2 linked regions of the Hydrogenovibrio crunogenus genome follow. The main gene of each other region encodes a partner of the protein of the gene in region 2 in a complex. Links are inferred from orthologs where the notes say so. Each region holds a gene or a part of one and is shown on either strand. Other genes may lie near its edges.

Region 1 (7,156 bases), 1.6 Mb from region 2 along the record:
CCACGACTTTGTTTCCGCCCGCGGGCCGATAAACCGCGATGCGGCACATGTTTGACCCTTTGACCATTCGCGTTTCAGGCAAACTGCCGAGTGGCATCACATCCACAAAGGGTTCATCCTGATAAGCGGCTTCCAGTACCGATTGAAGTTCAGCCTCTGAAACATCTTGGGTTAATGTCATATAAATGCTCGACTCCATTCCTCTGACCATAGGCACCAAGTGTGGCACAAACGTTAAGTCGACCGCTTGCCCTGTCGCCTTTTGGAACTTTTCTTGCATTTCAGGTAAATGACGGTGTCCTGCTGCACCATAAGCCTTGAAGCTTTCGCTCATTTCTGCGCCCAACATCGCAACCTTTGCGCCTCGTCCCGCTCCGCTGACGCCCGACTTACCATCGGCAAAAACCGCATCAAAACTGACCAGGCCTGCTTTCAATAGAGGTGTCGCCCCTAATAAAATACTGGTGGGATAACAGCCTGGATTAGCGATGACTTTTGCCTGTTTAATCTCTTCTCGAAACAACTCAGGTAGACCATAAGCCACTTGAGTCATAATGTCTGGACAACTGTGTTCCAAGCCATACCACTGTGTCCAAGTCGGCATGTCTTCAATCCGGAAATCGGCAGCCAAGTCAATGACCTTAACGCCCGCAGCAATCAAACTCGGCGTCATCTCCATCGCAACGCCATGCGGGGTCGCAAAGAAAACGATATCGCAAGCATTTAAAACCTCTACGGAAGGTTCTGAGAAAGCCAAACCATCATAATGACCTCTCAAATTCGGAAACAAATCGGCAACCTTTAACCCGGATTCGCTACGAGACGTAATCGCCACCACGTCTGCATTCGGATGGCTTGCTAAGATTCTTAACAGCTCTACACCGGTATAGCCTGTTCCACCCACGATACCAATTTTGATTTTTGTTTTTTCCATTCTCTCAACCACTTCATGTGAAATGAATCACATCTTTAAATTTTATCAATGCGTTCATTTTATCATTGAATGCCAATCACCACTAATGGCTTTTCGTTTCTCGATCTACAAGCCTTGTGCTTTTTTTCGGAATTGATCCTTTGTCATCAAGTCAGGTTCATCCAACCATAAAGGCACGTGACCCACTTCCCACTTGGGACGGTTTTTCATAATCGCCTTAAAGTAATTCGATTCCATCAGCTGTATTAACCATTGACGCAATGCCGGGTAACTTGCGGCCGCAAACCACTCTTTGTCAACATGGGCAAACTGTCGAATAAACGGAAAAATGGCAATGTCTGCTAGGCTAACCTTCGCGCCAAATAAATACCGGTCGCCTGCTTGATGAGTATTCTCTTGCAACTGATCTTCTAGATGCTGGAGAAAACGCTCACCTTGGGCACGATAATGTTTTGCTGACTTTTCTGGAAACCGGTCGGCATATTTATAATGATCCAGGTGAGGTTTAAATTCCTCGTCACACTGTTCCACTAGAGCTGACTGCTCTGAAGGCAAATCACCTTTTGAGTCCAGCCATTGATACGTATCTCTTTGAGATAATGCCCAGAGCATAATATCGAAACTTTCCTCCACCACACTATCATCTTGCAAGACCAGTACGGGGACCGTCCCTTTCGGAGAAGCCGTTAACATTGAAGCGGGCTTATCCCAAAATTCAATTTCACGTTGCTCCACTTGTACACCAGATAAATACAACCCCATTCTGGCACGCATCGCATAGGGGCATCGTCGATAGGAATACAATACTGGATGAGATTCAGACATACCGTTACCTTACTTTTACCGTCACAAATGCTTATCAAAAACAGCCAGGCCTGATTGTTTTTGATAAGCATTTAAGAGCAAAAAGCCCGCATAAAGCGGGCTCTTTGATTCTAAGCAGAACTTTAAATTGAGCATTTCAGCGAATTTAATTCACACAAAACGCGCCAATTTAAATTACATCATTCCGCCCATACCTCCCATGCCACCAGCTGCTGCCGCTGCATCTGCAGAAGCACCATCTTTAGAAGGAAGGTCTGCAATCGCAGCACCAGTAGTCAATACCAGACCGGCAACCGAAGCCGCATTTTGCAATGCTGAACGTGTTACTTTAGCTGGATCAATGATACCGGCTTTAATCATGTCTACATAGGTCTCAGAAGCCGCATCGAAGCCCATGTTATCTTTTGATTCCATAACCTTGTTAACAATAACTGACCCTTCTAAACCACAGTTTGCTGCGATTTGACGCATTGGCTCTTCCATTGCACGCAAGGCAATTTCAATCCCAAGTTGCTGCTCGTCATTATCACCTTTAACTTTGACTTTTGAACGCGCACGAACCAGAGCAACACCACCACCGGCAACAATCCCTTCTTGGACCGCTGCACGTGTCGCATGCAATGCATCGTCTACACGATCTTTCTTCTCTTTCATTTCAACTTCTGTCGCGGCACCCAGCTTGATAACCGCAACCCCGCCTGACAATTTAGCCAAACGCTCTTGAAGTTTCTCTGAATCATATTCAGAAGTCGTATTTTCAGCTTGAGAGCGAATTTGAGCACAACGGGCTTCAATATCTTCTTTCGCACCGGCACCGTCAATCAGTTTTGTGCTGTCTTTACCAACAACGGCAGACTTGGTTTCACCCAACATATCAAGCGACACATTTTCAAGTGTTAGACCAACTTCTTCAGAAATCACTGTACCACCTGTTAAAACCGCCATATCTTGCAGCATGGCTTTACGACGTTCACCGAAACCAGGCGCTTTAATTGCCGTTGCTTTTACAATACCACGCATGTTGTTGATAACCAATGTCGCCAACGCTTCACCATCAACATCTTCTGCGATGATCAATAATGGACGACCCGCTTTTGAAACCGCTTCCAATGTTGGTAGCAAGTCACGGATGTTTGAAATCTTTTTATCGTGTAACAAGATGTATGGGTTGTCTAATTCCGCGACCATTTTTTCTTGGTTGGTTACGAAATAAGGTGATAAGTAACCACGATCAAACTCCATCCCTTCAACCACGACAAGCTCATCATGCAAAGAAGACCCTTCTTCAACCGTGATGACACCTTCTGTCGAAACTTTCTCCATGGCTTCAGCAATCATTTTCCCAACCGCTGAATCAGAGTTGGCAGAAATCGTACCGACCTGTGCAATCGACTCTGTTGTCGTACAAGGAACAGACATTTTTTGAATTTCTTTAACTACGGCTTCAACCGCTTTATGAATACCACGGTTAAGGTCCATCGGGTTCATGCCTGCCGCAACCGACTTCATCCCTTCACGAACGATAGACTGCGCTAAAACTGTTGCTGTCGTTGTACCATCACCCGCCACATCATTGGTTTGAGAAGACACTTCTTTAACCATTTGTGCGCCCATGTTCATGAACTTATCTTCCAGTTCAATTTCACGAGCAACGGAAACACCATCTTTAGTGACCGTTGGTGCACCAAATGATTTTTCTAGCACAACATTACGCCCTTTAGGCCCTAAAGTTACTTTCACTGCATCCGCTAGGACATTGATCCCTTCAACCATCTTTTCGCGGGCGTCTAAACCTAATCTTACGTCTTTAGCCATCTTTAAATCCTTTTTGTATTCTGTTTAATGAATGTCTTAATTACTCTACAATCGCGATGATATCGTCTTCACGCATCACTTTAAGTGGTTTGCCAGCATCGTCTTTCACTTCTTGACCAGAGTACTGACCGAACATCACTTTATCGCCGACTTTTACAGTCATTGGAATAATTGAACCATTATCCGCCGCTTTACCTGGCCCTACAGCCACGACTTCGCCTAAGTTCTCTTTTTCTTGTGCAGAACCAGGTAGCAAAATACCGCCTGTTGATTCTTTTTGTTCTTCAACTTGACGAACGACCACTCGGTCATGTAACGGTTTTATATTCATAGGATTCTCCTAAAAGTTTGATAATTCATGGTTTTAGTTACTAAATTTTCAATAATTAGCACTCTACCATCGAGAGTGCTAATTATTTTATAGATTGGTTCATCACTGTCAAGCCTTATAGTGACGTTAATTTATTTTTCAAGGGTAAGAAAAGAAGATTTTAAAAGAAAATCCAAAAACGACCAGGCCTGGCCGTTTTAATCGCTAATCGACTAGAACCAAGTTATCACAATGAATCAAGAATTCACCATCACTATAACCCAGCAACTGGCTAATTTCCGAAGACGGATGCCCCATGATCTTTTGCGTTTCAAAAAAAGGATAATTCACCAATCCTCGTGCAACTTCCTGATTTTTTTCATTCACGCAAATTACCATTTCTCCACGTTGAAATTCACCACTCATGTCTTTCACGCCAATCGGCAACAGACTTTTACCGGAAGACTGCAACGCTTTCACCGCGCCTTCATCCAACACCAATTGACCTTTAGCCTGTAAATGCCCCGCCAACCATCGCTTCTTAGCCGTCAAAGGCTCTAAATCAGGAATCAGCAACGTCCCCAGTGATTCCCCCGCCAACAATCGAGGCAACACATTATCTTCTCGCCCGGAAGCAATAAAGGTTGCCGTTCCAGAGCGAGCTGCGCGTTTGGCCGCCATGACTTTGGTATACATGCCGCCTTTTCCTAAACTGCCGCCTTCAGAACTGGCCATCGCTTCAATATCTTTTCGGCTGACCTGCGCTTCGGAAATCAGCTCGGCATTCGGATTGGTGCGCGGGTTGTCATTGTATAGACCATTTTGATCAGTCAAAATCACTAGCACATCCGCCGACACTAAGTTCGCTGTCAATGCCGCCAACGTATCATTATCTCCAAAGCGAATTTCATCAGTCACGACTGTATCATTCTCATTAATGACCGGCACAACTCCATGCTCTAATAATGTCTGAATAGTATTCGAGGCATTCAAATAACGCGCACGGTTAGACAAATCATCATGTGTCATCAAGATTTGCGCGGTATGAATCCCATTTTTAGCAAATTCAGATTCATATGCCTGCACCAAGCCCATTTGCCCAACCGCGGCAGCGGCTTGCAATTCGTTCAGCTCAGAAGGTCTTTTAGACCAACCCAGACGCTGCATGCCTTCCGCCACAGAACCGGAAGAGACAATCACAAGCTCAATCCCTTTTTGACGTAAAGCCACCATCTGGGATACCCATTGCGCCATCGCCTCTTTATTCAGACCACGACCATCATTGGTTAACAGGGCGCTGCCAATTTTAACCACCCAACGGCGTGATTTTTGATGGATATCTGATCGAGTTAACACGATACTTCCTTACTCTTCAACAGCTTGTTCTTGAGCTTTTAAACGATTTTGCTCTAAACCATAGGCCACTTCTTTCACCAACTCATCCGTTCCCACTCGGTTCACCGCTGAGATGGCAAAAACCGGCCCTGTCCAATTCAAACGCTCGACGATTTGATCACACAATTCATTAGCCTCTTCTTCTAACAGTAAGTCGGTCTTATTCAAAACCAACCAACGTTCTTTACCCGCCAAGGCATCACTGTACTTTTCCAATTCTTGCTCAATCACATGTACCGACTCAACCGGATCCGTTCCATCGATTGGGGCAATATCCACCACATGTAAAAGCAGCCCGGTACGAGACAAATGCTTCAAGAACTGCACCCCTAAGCCTGCGCCTTCCGAAGCACCTTCAATCAAACCTGGAATATCAGCAATCACAAAACTGGATTCAGGCGAGACCCGCACCACCCCTAAGTTCGGATACAGCGTTGTAAAGGGGTAATTCGCAACCTTAGGACGAGCAGCGGAAACGGCGGTAATCAGGCTCGACTTCCCTGCATTTGGCATCCCTAACAGCCCAACATCGGCCAACACAGACAGTTCAAGCCCTAGGTTGCGTTCATCCCCAGGTTCACCAGGCGTACATTGACGTGGCGTACGATTGGTACTGCTCTTAAAGTGCACATTTCCTAACCCATGACGCCCACCGTGAGCCACCAATAACTTTTGACCGTGCTCGACCAGATCGCCAATCACTTCCTGCGTATCAAGATCTCGAACAATCGTTCCTTCCGGCACAGGGATAATCAAGTCTTGCCCTGCACGCCCGGTTTTTTGCTGCCCCATGCCGGCTTGTCCGTTCTGGGCTTTATAGTCTCGAGTATAACGAAAATCAATCAACGTATTGATATTACGGTCAGCAATTAAATAAATACTACCACCATCGCCTCCGTCGCCCCCGTTAGGACCTCCGAATGGAATATATTTTTCACGGCGAAAACTTGCGACGCCGTTTCCACCGCGCCCCGCTTCTACCCGAATATTGGCTTCATCTACAAATTGCATGACCTTAATCCTATTTCCCTAATCATAACTAGCGTGGACACATCCAGCTCGGTGCATTATTTGCACCCTATTTTAGCTTAGAGAAAACATTTAACCTAGAAATAAAAAAGCCCCGACACAGCGGGGCTTTTGATAACAATGTCTGTGACTATTTAATTAGTCAGCTTTAATTGTTACGAACGTACGTAGTGGCTTACCTTTTGTTACGAAAGCAACTTCACCGGTTGCTTTTGCAAACAAAGTATCGTCTTTACCGCGACCAACATTATCACCCGCATGAAACTTCGTTCCACGTTGACGAACAATAATGCTTCCTGCTAGAACTTGCTCACCACCAAAACGTTTAACGCCTAATCGCTTAGCATTAGAATCGCGACCGTTTTTAGTACTACCTGCAGCCTTTTTATGAGCCATGGTGACATCTCCTGTTAACCTGATTATTCCCTACTCAGAAATAATGCGAGGTTTTAATTAATCGACCAAACTTACTGTATAACAACAAGTTTAAAAAATTAAGCTGAAATACCTGTAATTTCAACTTCAGTATAATTTTGACGATGGCCTTGCTTAGTACGTGATCTGTTCTTACGACGACGGAACTTGATGATTGTTACTTTTTTACCACGACCGTTTGCTTTAACGGTTGCTGCAACTTTTGCACCTTCAACAAGAGGTGCACCTACTTTAACATCTGCACCTTCACCAACCATCATGACTTGATCAAATTCAACCTTGTCGCCTTCGTTTGCATCTAAGGACTCGACACGTAAAATTTGACCTTCACGAACACGATATTGCTTACCACCGGTTTTAATTACCGCATACATTCTTGGAAACTCCCGGTTTCAATTTCATTAATTCTGTTT
Region 2 (7,071 bases):
TTCCTTTGCCTCCAGCTGCGATATTCCCCCGAGTTTCGCCCTCAGCAGGGATTCGTGCAAGCGCATAGGGAACCGGTTCGCCGTTAATCAGAAGGATACGTTTATCCCCCTGCCTGATTTCTGGCAAATAAATCTGCGCCATAATGTGGTGTTGGCCATGGTCAGTCATGGTTTCAATAATGACATTGATGTTCGGGTCGTTTTGTTTGACTCGAAAAATCGATGCGCCGCCCATTGCATCAAGTGGTTTTAAGATAACATCTTGATGGTTGTTAATGAATGTTTTCAGTTGAGTTGCATTCGCTGAAACCAAGGTTGGCGGAATGCAGTTCGGAAACCAGCTGGCAAACAGTTTTTCATTAGCATCTCTTAAGGATTGCGGTTTATTCACGACTAACACCCCCTCGGCCTCAGCCAGCTCCAACATATGGGTCGAATACAGGTAGTCGTTATTAAATGGTGGATCCTGTCGAATCAAGATGGTATCTAAGCTTGAAAGGGCTGTATCATAACTGGCACCGAATCCATAAAACTGGGAAGAGGTGTCCGATTGCGCGCGATCCCAAACCTTGAGTTCGGTAATCGTTGCATTAGGTAGACCGTTTTTTAAAAAAATATCTTCCGGTTGCATGTAAAACAGCTCATGGCCACGACGTTGTGCTTCTAAAAGCATGGCAAAAGAGCTGTCTTTGTAGGGTTTTATCTCCGAGATGGGGTCCATGACGATGCCGACTTTGCATGGTTTCATGATGCTTTTTCAACCTCGCTGGCATTTTTAGAAGCTGCAATTTCCCGTGCCGCGGCTAATAGGGCTAAGCGGGCGACGACGCCATAAGCGTAGAAGCGGTTTGGACCGGCATCTGGTGCTTGGTTTTGATCCGGCATCACACAAGAACTTTGGAATGAAATCGATTCAAAGTGCATGCCTGGGGAGTTCAAATTGTCGGTAGACCCCTTGCCGGTGTGGACACGATAGAATCCGCCGATGACTTGGTTATGCATCATATACACCACCGGCTCCGCCACCGCATCATTGATGCGTTCATTGGTGTAAACCCCTTCCTGAACCAGCATTTGTTCGGCCACCAAGCCTTCTTTGGCGGAAGACATTTTGTTACGTTGCTTACGGTTCAAGTTAAGTACATCGTCTGGTGTATTGACCGACATGATTGCCATGCCATAGGTCCCGCTGTCAGATTTTACAATCGCAAATGGTTCGCTGTCGATGTCATGTTGATCGTAATATTGTTGGGTTTCCTGCAAAACGGTATTGACCGCGCCTGCCAAACATTCCAGCCCCGTGCGGTCTTTGAAATTGACCGGACCACACTGCAAAGACATCGGGTTGATGAGCCAAGGATCGATTTCGATGATTTTTGAAAATTCGTTGCTGACATTTTTATAGTGATCAAAATGTTCGGTTTTATACCGGTTCGCCCAGCCTAAATCCAGTGGCGGAAGCAAGGTTTGGTCAATGTCTTCTAAAATTTCCGGGCGACCGCTGGACAGATCGTTGTTTAATAGCACGGCACAAGGGAAAAAATCTTCCACGCCGACACGATCGTCTTTTTTGACTAATGGCTTTAACGTGAGTTTTTTGCCAGAAGGAAGGTCAATGGTGGTGTTTTCCGTAATTTCTGGGTTGAGACTACCGATTTGAACTTCATAGCCGGCGGAAATCAAAATCTCCTGCAGAACGACGACATTTTCTAAATAGAATTGATTACGTGTATGGTTTTCCGGAATTAGTAATACGCCATCGGCAATGGGACACGCTTGTGTGATGGCGCTTTGTGCGGCTTGAATGGCCAGTGGGCGTAAATCAGGGTGTAAGTTATTAAAGCCTGCTGGGAACAGATTGGTATCAACCGGCGCTAATTTATAGCCGGCGTTTCTCAAATCAACCGAGGCGTAAAACGGGGCAGGGGTCTGCTTGAATTGTTTTCGAAACCAACATTCTATATCCGCTTGATGGTTTAGAAGATGTTGCTCCAATTCCAATAAAGGGCCCGTTAAAGCCGTTTGTAGATGAGGTACCTGATTGACTGTTGGCATAGTGCTCTCTAATTTATTCTATTGAGTTTTAATTATACAGATTCACATTGAAATTTCTTGAATCTCAGTTTAACGAAAATCACCCCATAAGGTTTGCAATGCGGATAAAACGACCACACCCGCGGTTTCTGTTCGTAAAACGCGCGGTCCCAATCTTATGGAAGTCAGTCCTTGTTGAGTGCCTTGTAAGACCTCTTCTTCGGTTAAGCCGCCTTCCGGCCCAATGAGTAAATATATCGTTTTTTCTGATAACGAAGAAGGTAGCGTTTGCAGGGTATATTCAGCTGTTGGGCTCAACACCAGTCCCGACACTTTTTTGTGTGTGCTTAGCCAGTCACCGTAAGAGAGTGGTGGTAAAACTGTTGGGACAATATTACGGTTGGATTGCTCACAGGCATTAATGGCAATGTCTTGCCATTGGGTTTGTTTTTTATTCAATCGATCTCCCGTCAGTTTGACGTCGCAGCGCTCAGTGAAAAGCGGTTGGATAGCCGTAACACCGAGTTCGACCGACTTCTGAATGGTGTAGTCCATTCGATCGCCTTTTGAAATGCCCTGTAGCAATACTGTTTGCAGAGGCGATTCGGTATTGACCGATTCACAGTGTTCGATTAACACATCCGCTGTTTTACGCCCTGTGACCTGGAGTGTGGCATGCGCTTGATGGCCTTTGCCATCAAACACTTCAACGGGACGCTGATCTTTTAACCGTAAAACCGTCAAGGCATAGTGCGCTTGCGATTTGTCTAGAGAAATAGACAGCCCTTCCTGGAAGGTCTTTGGTAAATAAAAGCGAGGAATTCTCATCAGAACCACTCAATTAGCATTAGGTGTTTTTAAAGGTTAACGCATTGACAATATTAAGCGTAGGGGCAGATTGGTTCATGCTGTAAAAATGTAGCCCTGGTGCGCCAGCGTCAAGTAATCTCTGAGAGAGTTCAGTGACAACATCTTCCCCAAACGCTTTTAAGCTGTCGGTATCATCGCCGAAACTTTCCAGACGGCATTTTAACCAGCGAGGAACTTCTGCGCCACACCCTTCTGAAAAACGAATCAGGTTTTCATAGTTTGTGATCGGCATAATGCCGGGCACAATCGGTAAATCAATTCCTGAACGTTCACAATTGTCGATGAAATACAGATAGCTGTCCACGTTGTAAAAATATTGGGTAATGGCCGAATCCGCTCCTTGATCCACTTTGTGTTTGAACCATTTGATGCCGATGTCACAGTTACGCGCCTGTGGATGGGTTTCCGGGTAGGCCGCCACTTCCAGCTTGAAGGTATCGCCACGTTCCTGACGAATAAAAGCAATTAAATCACTGGCGTATTTGAACTCGCCTGGATCCATCATGCCAGAAGGTAAGTCGCCTCTTAATGCCACGATGCGCTTGATTCCCATGGCTTCATAACGGTCTAATAATTCAAGAACGCTCTCTTCTGATGCGCCAATACACGTTAAGTGTGGGGCGGCGTCAAAAGCTGTTTGTGTTTGGATGTACTCAACGGTTTCGATGGTTCGGTTTTGAGTGGTTCCACCTGCTCCATAAGTCACAGACATATATTCAGGGTTGATCGTTCCCAGCTCTTCAATGACCGTTTTCAGTTTCTCAACGCCTTTTTCTGTTCGTGGCGGAAAAAATTCTAAACTCAATTTTTGCTCGTATTTCTGTTGAGATTGCATAAGGTTTCCTTGTGTTTAACCGAATAAAAACGACCAGGTCTGGCTGTTTTATCCGATTAAATCCTCTTGTATTGCTTTGATTTTACAGACCCGCGTCTGCTTTTAATGCCGCCGCTTTATCTGTTTTTTCCCAAGTGAATTCGGGTAATTCGCGACCAAAATGACCATAAGAGGCTGTTTTCTGATAAATCGGGCGATACAGATCCAGCATTGCGATGAGGCCTTTCGGGCGCAAATCAAAATGTTCGCGTACCAGCTTTTCAATCAAAGAAACAGCCACTTTTTCCGTGCCGAATGTTTCAATGCTGATCGACGTCGGTGCCGCCACCCCAATCGCATAAGAAACCTGAATTTCGCATTTGTCGGCTAAGCCTGCAGCCACGATGTTCTTAGCAACATAACGCCCTGCGTATGCAGCTGAGCGGTCAACTTTGGAAGGGTCTTTTCCGGAAAACGCCCCGCCACCATGTCGAGCCATGCCACCATAAGTGTCCACTATGATTTTGCGGCCTGTCAGTCCCGCATCGCCAACCGGGCCACCAATGACAAAACGTCCTGTCGGGTTGATGTGATACTGAGTTCCCGAGTGCAGCCAGTTTTCCGGTAGAACAGGTTTAATGATTTCTTCCATAACGGCTTCATGCAGGTCTTTGTTATCCACTTCGGGAGCGTGTTGCGTCGATAATACGACGGCATCCACGGCAACAGGCTGACCGTCTTCATAGCGTAAAGTGACCTGACTTTTAGCGTCCGGTCTTAACCAGTCAAGCTTGCCTGCTTTTCGTAGTTCGGCTTGTTTTTCCATTAAGCGGTGGGCAAAATAAATCGGAGCCGGCATCAGAACATCGGTTTCATTCGAAGCATATCCAAACATCAACCCTTGGTCGCCGGCACCTTGTTCGTGGTCATCGTATTCATCCACGCCTTGAGCAATTTCTGGCGATTGCTTGCCAATAGAACTTAGCACAGCGCAAGTTTCGCCATCAAACCCTAAGTCTCCATGATTGTAACCAATGTCATTAACGACCTGACGAACCAATTCTTCCTGGTCTACCCAGGCTGAAGTGGTGATTTCGCCACCTAGCATGACCATCCCTGTTTTAACAAAGGTTTCACATGCCACGCGGGCTTTAGGGTCTTGTTTCATAATGGCGTCCAACATCGCGTCGGAGATTTGATCTGCAATTTTATCCGGATGGCCTTCGGAGACGGATTCAGAAGTAAATACTGTGGTTGTCATGGGGTCGTGTCCTCAAAGTTTATTCAATACAAAGTTGAGATACGGGATATCAGGCGGGAATACTACATAGACAGTTCCTCGCTTTAGCCGTACTTTTTATGCGCCCGCAAGCTGATGATTCAAATCGGCGCTAGGTCGCCATTTTCTTTAAAAAAGCAGTGTGATGCAAGTTTTTTATGCTTTTTACCGAAAATAGTTATTATTTCAACAGGAAGCACGGATAGGTGTATCACGAAACTGTCATATTCATAAAAAATCATTTTGCTATTATCCGCAAACAGTTTTAAGGAAGCGTTTTATCTCAGCGTTCCAACAAGCGTTAACAGGATCATAAAGGGTTTGATGTGGAAAAAGTCGTATTGCCAGCCGAAAAAAGCACGGGATTGCAAAACACGCACTTGGGGCGAGAGCTTCAGCAGGTATTTGAGCAACAGGCAATCAGCACCCATTTTCAGCCGATTGTGGGGCTTAAAACACGTTCGATTTATGCTTTTGAAGCATTGACCCGTGGTCCGGAAGATTCAGCATTATACTCGCCCGCCAACTTGTTTAATGTTGCATCGGAGCACAACTGTTTACTTGAGATGGATTTGATGGCCCGACGAGTTTCCATTAAAAACTATATGCAAGCGGTTTCGACACATCAAAATCAAGCCAAGCTGTTCTTAAATATTTCCGTCAGTTCTTTAATGAATACCGAACATCGCACGGGGCTTACGCTGGATTGTTTGCAGTACTACGGTTTGAATATTCGCCAAGTGGTTATTGAGATTACCGAACTGCAACCGGTTGAAGACAGCGGGTTGTTCTTGAACGCCATCAAGCACTACCGCAAGATGGGGTTTAAGGTGGCAATTGATGATCTGGGATCGGGCTATAATGGGTTGAAGCTATGGTCGGAAGTAAAGCCTGATTTTGTCAAAATTGACAAACACTTCATTGCCAACATTGATAAGCAAGCCGATAAATATCGGTTTATGGAAACGATTCTAACGCTGGCAAAAAGCTTAGGCACCAAAATTATCGCCGAAGGGGTGGAAACCGAAGCCGAGTTGCAAATCTTAGAGAAGCTTGGTGTGGATTTTGTTCAGGGGTTCTTATTGAAAAAACCTTCTCCTTCAACCGCACTGACCTTAGATTACCAGTGGCGTGAATCCATTAAAGACATCGCCAGCCCGAAAGAGACGGTGAAGTTGTTGTGTCGTGAAGCGTTTACGATGCCTCCAGACACCACGGTAGATGCGATTACGGAAGAGTTGTTGCATCGCCCTGGTGTTGAATTTGTGCCGATAGTGGAGCAGGGAGTGGTGCATGGTGTGGTGTGGCGACGAGAATTGATCGAATTATTGGCCAGTAAATTCGGACGTGACTTGCATGGCCGAAAGAACATCTCAAAAGTCATGGATAAAGCGCCGCTTGTTTTTGACTGGAATACGCCTTTAGTCGAGGTTAGTCGTGAGATTACCGAGAACGGCTCTTATGATAAAGGAACCTTTATCATTACTGAAAAAGGACTTTATAAAGGTTATGGTTCCTTTATGGAACTGCTTCGAGTGATTACCGATTTGAAAATTCGAAGTGCACAATATGCCAATCCACTGTCTGGATTGCCAGGGAATGTCCCTATTCAGAATACGATTCAAGAGTATTTGGACAAACAACTGCCCTTTGTTGTGATTTATGTGGATGTGGATAACTTCAAGCCTTATAACGACTACTATAGTTTTGAACAAGGGGATCAAGTGATCAGTGAAGTGGCAAAAGTGCTCCAGGATGCGGTGGGGCAGCAATCCAGTTTTATTGGACATGTTGGTGGAGATGATTTTGTGGTTGTGATTCCTATGTTGGCGTATCAAGAAATTTGTCAGCGTATTTTGACCGGCTTCCAAGGGGCTACGGCCAGTTTTTATACTCGGGAAGACCGTGAGCATGGTGGGATTTATACCGAAGATAGATCCGGTAAAGAGGTTTTCTTCCCAATGATGACGCTTTCTCTTGGCGTTTTGCTGGTTCATCCAGGGGTGTTTGACCATACACAAAAATTATCTTCCTACGCGACTCGCGCTAAGAAAGGAGCGAAGTCAGAAGGGGG

The links.
Region 1: the proteins of metK (region 2) and groL are in contact, whole or in part, in a cryo-EM structure (PDB 8P4O), measured with the Escherichia coli proteins. The link is inferred for Hydrogenovibrio crunogenus from one-to-one orthologs.

The regions. Positions count from the first base shown.
Region 1 is NZ_CP032096.1:373,290-380,445, reverse strand. Bases 1,255-4,229 are described here. They hold groL (chaperonin GroEL), read right to left. Parts: upstream 3,575-4,229; coding sequence 1,934-3,574; downstream 1,255-1,933. Other genes in these bases: proB (glutamate 5-kinase), read right to left, coding at 4,110-4,229; GHNINEIG_RS01735 (co-chaperone GroES), read right to left, coding at 3,615-3,905; GHNINEIG_RS01745 (glutathione S-transferase), read right to left, coding at 1,255-1,759. Also shown: argC (N-acetyl-gamma-glutamyl-phosphate reductase), read right to left, coding at 1-934; more of GHNINEIG_RS01745, read right to left, coding at 1,040-1,254; more of proB, read right to left, coding at 4,230-5,240; Obg family GTPase CgtA, read right to left, coding at 5,250-6,290; rpmA (50S ribosomal protein L27), read right to left, coding at 6,447-6,704; rplU (50S ribosomal protein L21), read right to left, coding at 6,803-7,117.
Region 2 is NZ_CP032096.1:2,021,169-2,028,239, reverse strand. Bases 2,901-5,790 are described here. They hold metK (methionine adenosyltransferase), read right to left. Parts: upstream 4,980-5,790; coding sequence 3,822-4,979; downstream 2,901-3,821. Other genes in these bases: GHNINEIG_RS09625 (GGDEF domain-containing protein), read left to right, coding at 5,324-5,790; metF (methylenetetrahydrofolate reductase [NAD(P)H]), read right to left, coding at 2,901-3,739. Outside these bases: gshB (glutathione synthase), read right to left, coding at 1-748; gshA (glutamate--cysteine ligase), read right to left, coding at 745-2,055; GHNINEIG_RS09640 (16S rRNA (uracil(1498)-N(3))-methyltransferase), read right to left, coding at 2,125-2,862; more of metF, read right to left, coding at 2,882-2,900; more of GHNINEIG_RS09625, read left to right, coding at 5,791-7,071. UniProt on the Escherichia coli protein: Catalyzes the formation of S-adenosylmethionine (AdoMet) from methionine and ATP.